3 regions of the Virgibacillus sp. FSP13 genome follow, and region 2 is predicted to be linked to each of the others. Evidence: riboswitches for the same ligand, from Rfam matches in the RefSeq annotation. Region 2 holds a riboswitch; each other region holds the start of a gene.
The links. A riboswitch is a leader RNA that binds a small molecule or an ion and turns the genes downstream of it on or off. The one in region 2 is predicted to bind S-adenosylmethionine.
Positions count from the first base shown of each region.

Region 1: it holds a riboswitch for S-adenosylmethionine, as region 2 does, so the genes downstream of both, ssuE (NADPH-dependent FMN reductase) here and ACW2QC_RS15580 (methionine ABC transporter ATP-binding protein) in region 2, are expected to answer to the same signal.
Region 3: it holds a riboswitch for S-adenosylmethionine, as region 2 does, so the genes downstream of both, ACW2QC_RS10850 (methionine ABC transporter ATP-binding protein) here and ACW2QC_RS15580 (methionine ABC transporter ATP-binding protein) in region 2, are expected to answer to the same signal.

Region 1 is NZ_JBSVKG010000026.1:9,898-14,299, forward strand. Features, by position in the region: gene ACW2QC_RS16985 (aldo/keto reductase) at 1-601, opposite strand, end outside; gene ACW2QC_RS16990 (LLM class flavin-dependent oxidoreductase) at 738-2,114, opposite strand; gene ssuE (NADPH-dependent FMN reductase) at 2,154-2,705, opposite strand; SAM riboswitch class I at 2,829-2,936, opposite strand; gene ACW2QC_RS17000 (ectoine synthase) at 3,058-3,444, opposite strand; gene ectB (diaminobutyrate--2-oxoglutarate transaminase) at 3,491-4,402, opposite strand, start outside.
Region 2 is NZ_JBSVKG010000021.1:50,599-55,000, forward strand. Features, by position in the region: gene ACW2QC_RS15575 (NAD(P)H-quinone oxidoreductase) at 1-428, shown strand, start outside; SAM riboswitch class I at 531-637, shown strand; SAM riboswitch class I at 733-836, shown strand; gene ACW2QC_RS15580 (methionine ABC transporter ATP-binding protein) at 910-1,941, shown strand; gene ACW2QC_RS15585 (methionine ABC transporter permease) at 1,931-2,581, shown strand; gene ACW2QC_RS15590 (MetQ/NlpA family ABC transporter substrate-binding protein) at 2,594-3,412, shown strand; gene ACW2QC_RS15595 (M20 family metallopeptidase) at 3,437-4,402, shown strand, end outside.
Region 3 is NZ_JBSVKG010000010.1:78,716-83,117, forward strand. Features, by position in the region: gene ACW2QC_RS10840 (MetQ/NlpA family ABC transporter substrate-binding protein) at 1-52, opposite strand, end outside; gene ACW2QC_RS10845 (methionine ABC transporter permease) at 69-737, opposite strand; gene ACW2QC_RS10850 (methionine ABC transporter ATP-binding protein) at 727-1,755, opposite strand; SAM riboswitch class I at 2,033-2,142, opposite strand; gene ACW2QC_RS10855 (thioredoxin family protein) at 2,232-2,546, opposite strand; gene ACW2QC_RS10860 (toprim domain-containing protein) at 2,557-2,910, opposite strand; gene gcvH (glycine cleavage system protein GcvH) at 3,201-3,584, opposite strand; gene ACW2QC_RS10870 (arsenate reductase family protein) at 3,662-4,018, opposite strand; gene ACW2QC_RS10875 (TetR/AcrR family transcriptional regulator) at 4,195-4,402, shown strand, end outside.

The DNA of each region.
Region 1 (4,402 bases), on a different contig from region 2:
TGATGTTATTTTCTGCTGTGTACGGGAAAATGTCTGTTTCAGCTTCTCGTTTCAACAGATTATATTCAGATTGTAAAACATCTACATATCCATCTATATTAGCTTCTTTTACCTGTTCAATTGAAAAATTGGATATGCCGATAGAACGAATTTTTCCTTCATCCTTTAATTCTTTTAACGCACCAACAGCTTCATCCTTTGGAGTATCGTCATCTGGAAAATGAATATAATATAAATCGAGATAATCCGTTTGCAACCGGCGCAAACTATTTTCCACCTGCTGCTTCAAGAAAGCTGGTGAATTATCCATGATTGTATTATCCCCAACAAATTTATGTGCTCCTTTGGTTGCTAGCACAATATCTTCTCGGCGATATTCTTTGATCACCTTTGCGATCAATTCCTCTGATCGCTCCGGACCATAGATAAACGCCGTGTCAAGAAGATTGATACCATTTTCAATTGCAGTTCGAACCACATCTTTCCCTTGTTCTTCATCAAGCAGATCAGGATAGATATTGTGACCTCCAACTGCATTTGTACCTAAACCAATCGGATATACTGCAACATCTGATTTGCCCAAATATGTTTGAATTGCCATAGCGTTATCGACTCCTTTACTTCGACTATCAATGAAACTATTTTACTTCTTAACTGTACCCATACATCTCAAAAAATAAACTGCATTTATAAAGGCTACTAATAAACACGCACTATATGGAAAGTTATCAAGAAATTCACTTAACAAGCAAATCCTTCATTTGTTTTCCAGGATGATGAACTGGCAACTGATCTCCATGACCAAATAAATTATCTCGTAGTGAACTCCCTTCATACTCTCGTTGAACCAATCCTCTTTCCTGCAAGATAGGAACAACATACTCAATAAAGTCTTTAAACGTACCAGGTGTAATCGCATAAGCAATGTTAAAGCCGTCAACACCAGCCTCATTTACCCATTGTTCCATCGTATCAGCGACTTGTTCAGGTGAACCCACGGTATAGGCACTCATGCCCCCAATCCCGACGAAGTTTTTAATCTCTTCAACTGTCCATCCTTTATTAGGATCCATCTTTGTAAAACCTTCAAGTGCTGAGCGAATTGAATCATTCTCAATATAACTGATAACTTGATCTGGTTCATAAACGGATAAATCAATTCCGGTCCATCCTCCGAATAAAGCGAGTGCTCCCTCATGGCTTATATGCTGTTGATAATCTACAAATTTGGCATTCGCTTCTGCCTCTGTTTTACCAACTATCGGTGTAAACATCGTAAGGATTTGCACTTCTTCCGGAGATCTTCCCGTTTTTTTGATATCCGCACGGAGCCGTTTAACCGTCTCTTTGGCTACGGCAAGTGTTGGCGCACCAATGAACACACATTCCGCATTTTCAGCTGCAAATGCACGCCCTTTTGTAGATGCACCCGCTTGATACAGGACAGGCGTTCGTTGTGGCGATGGTTCACTTAAGTGTGCACCAGGAACTTTAAAATATTTTCCTTCATGATGAATATCATGGACTTTGTCAGGATCCGTGTAGATGCCATTTTCTTTATCAACCTTAACAGCATTATCTTCCCAACTTTCTTCCCAAAGCTTATAGCATACATCCAAATATTCTGCTGCAATATCATAACGTTCATCATGTTTCATTTGATCAGCTAATCCCATATTGACTGCAGCACTCTTGAGATAGGAGGTTACAATGTTCCATCCCACACGCCCTTTCGTCAAATGATCTAACGTTGTCATCCGGCGAGCAAATGGATAAGGATGTTCATGTGTGACAGATGCTGTAACACCAAATCCAAGATGTTTCGTTACAGCTGACATTAATGGAACGACTAATAAAGGATCATTAACCGGGGATTGTGCTCCTTGCCGAACAGCCGCATCCCGAGAACCTTGATATACGTCATACGTACCCAATACATCCGCAATAAATACAGCATCAAATCGACCTCTTTCCAGTAGTTTAGCAAGTTCAATCCAATACTCACTATCTTTGTAGCGATGTGATTCATCTTCTGGATGAGTCCATAGTCCAGGAGATTGATGACCCGCACAGTTCATATCAAACGCATTTAAATAGATTCGTTTGTTTGGCATATTTTGATTGCCCTCCTTCATTTTTTCTCAAGTGTTTCTTTAATACAATGAAGATGCTAGTGCATTTTGTTTATACACTAATTCGATAAAGTAATGTAGTTGCTTTTTGGTGCGTTGTAAAATGTCCCCATCAACTATTGGATTTTTCTTTTGTTTGTCAATCTGACTATCAAGTAGATAGATACCTTTTAGGTTATGTCCTTTTAATGTTGCTAGCACAGGCTTTAATGCATATTCAATTGCTAGAAGATGAGACATACTCCCACCTGTCATGAGTGGAAGGACCGGTTTATGTTTGAGCACATCTTGCGGAAGTATATCAAGCAGTGCTTTTAAAACTCCCGAATAAGCGCCTTTATAGACAGGTGAGCCGACTATGACACCTTTAGCTGCTTGGGCTAATGTCGCGATCTCCCGGACGGTCGGACTATCAAAATCTCCCGAAAATAAAGTTTCAGGAGGTACATCTTTAACCGAAATATGGGTCACCGAAAAATGCTCCTGTTTAAGTAAAGTTCCCAAATATTTTAGGACCTGCTCTGATCGGGAATATGCGGATGGACTTCCGGATAAAACAACAATTTCACTCATAAACAATCATCCCTTCTTTTTTTCTAACGTTCGTCATTTCGCTACTGTAAACTTTTTCATAAGAAAACCCCCTTTTCTTTTACGTGAGAAAAGAGGGTTATTACGATTAACATTCAAATTCCGCTCTTATCTCCCAAGAATTACTCCCGCTGGAATTAGCACCTTCCTGAAAAATGTCAGAGGTTGCTGAAGCTTCATAGGGCCAGATCCCTCGGCTTCTCTTGATAAGATTATTTAATTTTAATATATAGTTTATTCTTATTAATCCGATAAGTCAAGCATGAATTTAAATTTCTTATGTACTAGAAGGAGAGAAGGTACTGATCAATATGTCCCCTTCTCTCCTGTTACTTTATTCCGTCAACAATGGATAATACCCTTCTTCATTATGTGTTTCTGTTCCTACAAGTGGTGGATTAAATACACACACCATGCGCATTTGTGTTCTTGCGCGAAGTAGGTGCTTATCATTTTCGTCTAGTGTATACATTGTTCCTGCTTTAAGCTGCCATACTTCACCAGTTTCTACTTTTTCAATTTCCCCTTCACCTTCAATACAATAAACTGCTTCAATATGGTTTTTATACCAAAAGTAGTTCTCAGTACCAGCTTTAATTAACGTATCATTCACACTAAAACCAACATTGTCCTTTTTCAATAAAAACCGGCGACTCGTCCAGTTTTCTCCTGATGTTTCGTCCTCAGTACCTATAATATCTTCAAGTGATTTTACGATCATTTCTTCATTTCTCCTCTCCATTTATAAGCATATCTATTAAAATATATTAAGCAAGAACGTCATGTATGCTTTCTTCCAAGATTCCAAGTCCATTTTTAAGTCCTTCCTCATCAATAATTAGCGGTGGAAGGAACTTAATGACCTCATCGTTTGGTCCTGAAGTTTCAACAATTAAGCCACGGTTAAATGCTTCTGAACAAATTTTACTTGTAAGATCATTTGTATTGTCAACTGCTATCCCCTGCATAAGGCCTCTACCACGAGCCTCACCATTAAGCTCCGGGAATTTTTCGATAATAGATTTAATGCCTTCTTTTAAAATAAATGCCTTCTCTTTAATTGCCTGACTTAATTCATCTGTTTCCCAATGGGTCAATGCTTCCGCTGCAGCAATAAATGCTAGATTATTACCGCGGAATGTCCCATTATGTTCACCAGGTCCCCATTGATCATATTCTGGTTTAATTAGCGTAATTGCCATTGGTAAGCCAATTCCGCCAATCGATTTGGAAAGACAGACAATATCCGGATTAATTCCAGCAGGTTCAAAACTAAAGAAAGTACCTGTTCTGCCGCATCCTGCCTGAACATCATCAACAATTAATAAAATGTCCCAGCGTTTACAAATATTTTCTATTCTTTTCAGCCATTCCATTCTTGCAGCATTTATACCACCTTCACCTTGAACGGTTTCCAAAATGATAGCTGCCGGTAATGCTACACCGCTTCCACTATCCTCTAAAAATCGTTCCAAATACGCAATTGAATCTTGATCTTCCACGTATTCATCAAATGGCATGGAAACTGAATGGTGAAGTGGAATTCCAGCACCATGGCGTTTAAATGAATTTCCTGTAACAGAAAGGGAACCGATTGTCATGCCGTGAAATGCGTTTGTAAAGCTAATTACAGTATCACGTCCAGTAACCTTTCTAGCAATTTTAAGGGCACTTTCGAC
Region 2 (4,402 bases):
ATGTTGGAATTAACTATAAAGAACAGAACTTTGCGGAGGAAGTTTTAAAAACCACCGATCAAGAAGGGGTAAACGTCATACTCGACTTCATTGGTGCTTCCTATTGGGAGAAAAACTTACGAAGCATTGCAATCGATGGACGCTGGGTGCTGATTGGTGTACTTGGTGGAACAGAGGTTGAAAAAGTAGATTTAATGTCAATTCTTGCAAAGCGAATCCATCTGAAAGGGACATTATTAACGCCAAGAAGTGATGCCTATAAAAAAGCTTTGACAGAGGAATTTATTCAAAAGGCAATCCCCCTATTCAATCAGAAAAAGCTGAAGCCAATTGTTGACCATACCTTTGCATTCAAAGACATTCAAGAAGCACATCGATATATGGAAGCAAATAAAAATATTGGTAAGATAGTCATTTCTGTTAACTAATCATTGTTACAATACCACCTTTTGAAATTTTTAAAAAATGCATTGACAAAGCTTCATAACGGTAGTATTGTATTAAACAATATCAAATGAATATTTTGTAACTTCTTATTCAGAGAGGTGGAGGGAATTGGCCCTATGAAACCTCGGCAACGGACTTTTTTATAAAGAACTGTGCCAAATCCAACAAGCATTCGCTTGAAAAATAAGAAGAGTGAGCGGAATTAAAATGCAAATCTCTTCTTATGAATATCATAAGGAGGGATTTTTTATTTCCATATGCAAATAAACAACTAAATAGCAAGACTTCTTATCCAGAGAGGTGGAGGGGCTGGCCCTATGATACCTCGGCAGCGGACTTGTAAAAGTACTGTGCCAATTCCAGCAAGCAATAGGCTTGAAAGATAAGGAGAGGGAAACCCGTAAATGCCTCTTCTTGTTTTTCAAGAAGGGGTATTTTTTCATTTTAAAGAGGAGGGGAATAATGATTACTTTTGAGAACGTAACGAAGATATACCAAAGTGGCGAACAACAGATAGAGGCACTGGATGATGTTGATTTACAGATCGAAAAAGGCGAAATATATGGTGTTATTGGATTTAGTGGCGCCGGAAAAAGTTCATTGATACGTTGTGTGAATTTACTTGAACGACCGACTTCTGGAAAAGTAGTTGTAAATAATCAGGATCTACTCAGTCTTTCTCCAAAGGAACTAAGGGAAGCAAAACGAAGCATCGGAATGATTTTTCAACACTTTAATCTACTAAATTCAAAAACGGTTTTTACGAATGTGGCAATGCCGTTATTACTAATGAAGACACCTAAGGAAGAAATTAAAAAAAGAGTTAATGAACTGTTGGAGTTTGTCGGACTGAGTGATAAGGCTGATAATTACCCAGATCAGCTTTCAGGTGGCCAGAAACAACGAGTAGGTATTGCGCGAGCCTTGGCAACACAGCCATCCGTTCTATTGTGTGACGAGGCAACATCGGCACTTGATCCGCAGACAACGAATTCAATCTTGAGGCTTTTGAAGAAAGTTAATCAGGAATATAACATTACCATTCTAATCATTACTCATGAAATGGGGGTTATCCGTGAAATATGCGATAAGGTGGCAGTGCTTAACCAGGGTAAAGTGATTGAATCAGGATCTGTATTTGATGTATTTGCCCAGCCCAAAACGGAAATTGCCCATAATTTTGTAAGTACAGTCATGCACGATGAAATACCGAAATCAGTCCATCAATTAATTGAATCCCAAGAATCTACCAATCAAATTTATCGAATTGTTTTTGTTGGGGAATCAGCAGGTTATCCGCTGTTATCGCAAATAGCTAAACGATTTGATGTAGAGGTAAATGTTTTGTTTGGTAGTATTACGGAATTGCAAGGGACACCATTTGGTAACTTAATTGTGAAGTTTGCAGGTGAAACGAAAGAAGTGAGTAGAGTTATTATGCATATTAACCAACAAAAAGTAACGGTTAAGGAGGTATTAGAGGATGTTAGTTGATTGGGATCAAATTCTCGCGGCCCTATGGGAAACAGTTTCGATGGTTGCATTTTCATTATTATTCGCTACGATCATTGGCTTACCATTGGGAATCCTGCTCGTTGTAACACGTAAAGGACATTTATGGGAAAATGCTCCAGTATTTAACGTCCTAAATGCAATTGTAAATGTGTTTCGATCGATACCATTCATTATTTTGATGGTTGCAGTTATTCCATTTACCCGACTAGTTGTAGGAACATCAATTGGAACCGCAGCAGCAATTGTTCCAATGGTACTATTTTCAGGTCCGTATATTGCTAGGTTGATTGAAAACTCACTATTAGAGGTTGATCCTGGTGTCATGGAGGCCGCTCAAGCAATGGGGGCAACGCCTAGACAAATAGTAATTCGCTTTTTAATTCCAGAAGCATTAAGTTCACTTTTATTAGGGTTAACGATTGCAACGATTGGATTAATCGGTGCATCAGCGATGGCTGGTGCGATCGGTGGTGGTGGACTTGGGGATTTAGCAATTACATATGGGTATCAGCGCTTTGACACGGTAGTTATGGTTATTACAGTGGCGATACTTGTTGTCATGGTTCAAGGTCTACAATCTACTGGAAATATACTATCAAGAAAAATTAGACGACGATAGGGAGAGAGGATTATGAAAAAAGTTTGTTTTCTATTATTATTTATGATTTTATCAATGGCCATCAGTGCTTGCTCAAGTGGTGATGCGGCATCAAGTGTAAAAGTAGGAATTAGTGGTTCTGACACAACGATTTGGGATTATGTTGCAGAAAAGGCAAAAAAGGAGGGAATTGACGTTGAGATTGTTCGCTTTTCCGACTATGTTCAACCAAACTTGGCATTAGCGGAAGGGGAGATTGATGTGAATGCCTTTCAAACTGTCTCCTATTTTGACGCATTTATTAAAGAACATGATTTAGATCTTACTCCAATTGCAACAACAGTCATTGCACCAATGGGGTTGTACTCTGAAAAATATGATTCAGTAGATTATTTACCCGATGGTGCGACAATTGCTTTACCAAAAGAGGCAACGAATATGGGCCGAGGATTGTTATTACTTCAAGAAGCGGGCCTAATTAAGCTAGTAGATGATTTTGATGGGAATGGGTCAATTGATAAAATTGCCGAAAATCCAAAGAACATACAGATTGAAACATTGGTGGCGGCTCAAACCCCGCGTGTTTTGCCGGATGTTGATGCATCAATTATTAATAATGGAATTGCTGTAGACGCTGGCTTTAGTCCTTTAGAGGATTCCATTTATCACGAGGATGAAACGGCAACACCATACATTAATATCATTGCTGTCCAGTCAAAAGACAAAGATGATGAGGTGTTAAACAAGTTGGCAGAGATTTATCAATCAGACGATGTTGCAGATTTTATTATTGAAGAACGTAATGGAAACTCAATACCAACATTTGTACCGTTAAGTAAAATTGGTTACTAAAAAAATATAGAGGAGCGGATGATAATGACTGTTATTACACAGGGATTGGATCAAATCAAACAACGTATTATTGAAAATATAGAGGAAAATGAAGAGAAATATATTCATACAAGTCACGCGATACATGATAAGCCAGAGATTGGCAATGAGGAGTTTTTTGCCTCTGGGTTATTAACAGATATTCTTAGTCATGAAGGATTTGTTATTGAAAAGGGAATAGCAGGACATGAGACAGCGTTTTTAGCTAAAAGAAGAGGAACAAAAGAAGGATTGCGAATTGGGTTTTTAGCTGAGTATGATGCCCTTCCAGAAATAGGCCATGCGTGCGGACATAATATTATCGGAACAACAAGTGTTGCGGCGGCTGTAGCCTTAAGTAAAATAATTGATGAAATTGGGGGAGAACTAATTGTGCTTGGAACACCTGCAGAGGAAGGTGGTCTAAATGGTAGTGCAAAAGGAAGCTTTGTAAAGGCAGGCTTATTAAAAGATATTGATGCAACAATTATGCTCCACCCTGGCAATGAAACAAATTTAACTGGACCAACCTTAGGTGTTGATCCACTAGACTTTGAATTTTTCGGCAAGCCGGCACATGCTTCGGCAAAACCAGAAAAAGGAATCAATGCACTGGATGGTGTTATACAACTATTCAATGGGATCAATGCTTTGCGCCAACACTTGCCGTCTGATGTTCGGATTCATGGCATCATTACGGATGGAGGTGCTGCACCAAATATTGTACCTGAATATGCGAAAGCACGATTCTTTATAAGAGCTCAGACTAGAACGGTGTTAAATGAGGTTACAGAAAAGGTAAAAGGTATTGCAAATGGAGCAGCATTGGCATCTGGGGCAACGGTAAAAGTCTCTGCATTTCAAAATGAAGTAGATAATTTTATTATTAATCGTACCTTTGACAATGTATTTAAAGAAGTAATTGAGGACTTAGGGGAGACAGTTCATACAGAGGAGAAATCTGCTTTAGGC
Region 3 (4,402 bases), on a different contig from region 2:
CTGCTAATACAAGAATCGTTAATACAGAAACAATAGCTAAAATCTTTTTCATGATAATTCTCTCCTTTTTATCTTTTATCTAATTTATTGGAAACAAAGTCGCCAATGAATTGAAAAATAAATACAATGATAACAATTAATATGGTACAAACGAATACAACGTCAAAGTCACGTCGTTGGAATCCGTAAAAGTACGCGTAATCTCCTAAACCGCCAGCTCCGATAACACCAGCCATTGCGGTGTAACCAATTAAGGCAATCGCGGTAACCGTGATACCTGAAATAAGTGCTGGCATCGATTCCGGTAATAATACTCGGAAAATGATCGTGCGTGTTTTGGCTCCCATCGCTTTGGCTGCTTCTAGAACACCTTTATCCACTTCTTTTAAAGCAATTTCAACAAGTCGTCCATAAAATGGTGCTGACCCGATAATTAGTGCTGGTAATGCAGCGTTTGGGCCACGGATCGTACCTATAAGAAAATCAGTAAACGGGAATAACAATAGTATTAAAATGATAAAAGGAATCGCGCGGAATACGTTCACAATCGTTGCGACAATAAGATTAAGAAACTTGTTCTGCCAAATACCGTCTTTCGCTGTTAGGTACAAAAGTAATCCAAGTAGAATCCCTAATATAAATGTTCCAACTAACGAAAGTAACGTCATATAAAAGGTTTCATATGTTGCTGTCCAAAAATCCTGCACGTCAAGATTTGGAAATAAATTAGTTAGCATCACGGACAACCTCCACTTCTACTGAGGTTTGGGTGATGAAATCAATCGCCTTATCCATTTCCTCTGCTTTCCCTTCCATTTGTACAAACAAGGTTCCATAGGCTCCTGCCTGTGTTTGTGTAATCTTCCCTTGTAAAATATTTATATCAATAGCAAATTTTTTAGCCACTTGGCTTATTAATGCTTGATTGGTTGTTTCACCGATAAAATGAAGTCGAACTATTTTTCCGTGTTCGTAGGTATTTACCAGCTCATTTACACCTTCATTTTCATCTTGAGTCCCCATTACTTGCTCCACAAATTTTTTCGTCACTTGCTGTTTTGGTCGTAAAAATACGTCAAGAACATCACCCTGTTCCACAATTTTACCGTTTTCCATTACAGCAACTTGTTTGCAAATTTTACGAATAACGTGCATTTCATGGGTTATTAAAATAATCGTTAATCCAAGCTTTTGATTAATATCCACTAATAAATCTAAAATAGAATTTGTCGTTTCCGGATCAAGTGCAGATGTCGCCTCATCACAGAGTAGAACTTTCGGATTATTGGCAAGCGCTCTAGCAATTCCGACACGTTGCTTCTGTCCACCACTTAATTGTGATGGATAAGCATTACCCCGTTCAGAAAGGCCCACCAGTTGAATTAACTCATTAACCCTGCTCTCCCGTTCAGCCTTTGGAACACCTGCAATCTCCAAAGGAAATGCAATATTATCCTTTACTGTCCGCGACCATAGTAAATTAAAATGTTGAAAAATCATTCCTATTTCTTGCCGAGCTATACGCAATTGGTTTGAATTTAGTGTGGTAATTTCTTGCCCATCAATGGTCACACGGCCATGTGTTGGATCCTCCAAGCGGTTTAACAGCCTGACAAACGTACTTTTTCCCGCTCCACTGTAGCCAATAACACCGAATATATCCCCTTCTTTTATATCAAGCGTTAAATCATCAACAGCCGTGATTTGCTTTTTATTGGATGTAAAAACTTTACTTAAATTCTCTATCGAAATCACAAGTATTCCTCCTAATTCAGAAAAGCGCAAACGCCCGGTAGCGATGTACAAACTGGAGCACTCTGGGACTGCATTTCATTCGTCCCACCGAAAACCGTTTGCACTCCGTTCGCCCCACCAAAAAGATCTGCTAGTCGCTGGGCGCTGGAGCTGGACAAGGCCTACCAAGTCACAAAACTAAAATAGCGCTTCAAATTTTATACTTTCCAAGTTGTTCATAAAAAGAAAAACGTCTTTCTGTAAGAGAACAGAAAGACGTAATATATGCCTTTTCGTTCCCTCATCTGTCAAAGTGTTACTTTGCAGGAATTGGCACCTTTCAAACATTTAAGTTTGAAGGTTGCCGCGGTTTCACAGGGCCAGTCCCTCCACCGCTCAAGATAAGAGATTTAAATTCGTTTAAATTGATAAAATTGATGATAGCACGCTTATTTCTCTATGTCAATATAAAACATTCTTTCGTTAGTTCATAATCGTCAGTTCCCAACGAATAGCTCCGGCTTATACTTCACTAAATAGCTATAAATATTGGCAATCGAATGAAAAGCATATACTTTTTCTTGCACTTCATTGCCATTTTTAACTAGCAGACATGGTACACTTTCAATCTGATTTTCCTGCATAAATTCAGGATGAAACGACGCATTCATGTCATAAAAAATATGCTCATGATGAACAGATTCAATTTTATCCAGCATTGTTCTAGCTAATGCACAAGTTCCACAAAAAGGAGTATGAACAAATAATAAATAATGATCTTGCTGTAACACTTCCGCTGTTATCTCTTGCAAAGGAATCACCCTAAATCAAAAATATCGGATTAACCGCAATAGACTTAGCTACTAAGACAGTTGCGAGTACTTGCTCAGGTGTTGTTGCAACTTCACGATATTCACTGCTAACATAAATATGTTCGGCATGTGGCAACTCGCGCGCTAACTGTTTGCGTAATTTAATCCCTGAATTGTCTTCATCAACTAAGATAAAAACATCCTTATTGTCTAAATCGTACGTATATAAAAGCTCGTCAAATCGTTCCACACCGAGTGTACCATTTGTACAAATGATCTCCACATCGTCCGTGATTACTTTTTTGATTTGCTTTTTGTCCGTAAGACCTTCGACAATAATAACCTTTTCCGATTCATGTGTCATCATCACATAGCACTCCTTAAGGAATCAAGCAATATGATTCGTAAGTATATGTACAAAAAGTAACAAATCACAAGTAAGATCGCCACAGCATAGACTGGCAGGTCTGAAAGCTAAAATTGACTTCTCCAAATTGTCCTAGATCTAGCAAAGTTTCCTTTACGATCGCATAGATACTTATTATTGCACCTTTTGAACAGCCCTATATAACAATACTATGATGCGAATAAGGCTGACTTTACATCCTTTTTCAAAGATGCAAGCCAGCCTAAAATTATTGAATGATTATGTGATTAGTCTTCTTGAATAACTTCTTCATATTTTTCAGCTGATAATAGTTCGTCAAGTTCTGATTGATTAGATGGCTCAACAACGATCATCCATGCTTTTTCGTATGGAGATTCATTTACAAATTCTGGACTATCATCTAGCTCTTCATTCACTTCAACCACTTTTCCACTGATTGGTGCGTACAATTCCGAAACAGTTTTAACAGATTCGACGCTTCCGAAAGGCTCATCGGCTTCGATATCGTCCCCTACTTCTGGTAGCTCAACAAAGACAATATCGCCGAGTTCATCTTGTGCAAAATCTGTAATTCCAATACGTACTTTGTCATCTTCTTTTTTTACCCATTCATGTTCTTCTGAATATAATAAGTCTTTTGGTAAGCTCATTGAAATCCCTCCGTTAATTAATTGCACTATTACTATACAAGGTAACAGCTTTTATTTCTAGTATTTCAGCTTATTTTCTATAGCCAAATTTCAGCAAACGTTTCTTCCTTAAATCCAACCGTTACGTTTTGCCCATCCGTAACAATTGGTCGTTTTATTAACATCCCATCAGATGCGAGTATTGTCGCCATTTCTTCTGTTGTCGCTTCTTTAATTTTATCCTTGATGTTTAATTCCCGATACTTCTTCCCGCTTGTATTAAAAAACTTTTTGGCTGGTAGTCCACTTTTCTCGATAAAATCCAATAGTTCTTCCTTTGTCGGTGGATTGTCCACAATATGTATGCTAGAATATGCTTTTTCATGATCGTCTAACCATTTCTTTGCTTTTTTACACGTACCACAATTTGGGTACCAGTAGAATGTCAATGCCATATGCATCCCTCCTAACCTTTTTATAATTACATTTATTATAGCAAAATACTATTGCAATGGTCGAAGGAATTGCTGACGTTTATTTTTATGTTGACATTTTACATGAAATCTTTTAAATTGAACAACATGACTATACGGTTACTAATTATGACTGAGTGGTTACAAGGAGGTATTTTGTGAGTAAAAGAAGCGAATTAATGACCCATGCCATTCGCTTGTTTTCAGAAAAAGGATTTCATCAAACATCTGTCCAAGAGGTTGCTCAGGCTGTTGGTATTTCTAAAGGCGCATTCTATAAATATTTCGATTCCAAAGAAAGCATCTTTATCGAAATCCTGAAGCAAAATCATGAACGGATCATTACAGAAGCAAATCTGCTAAACG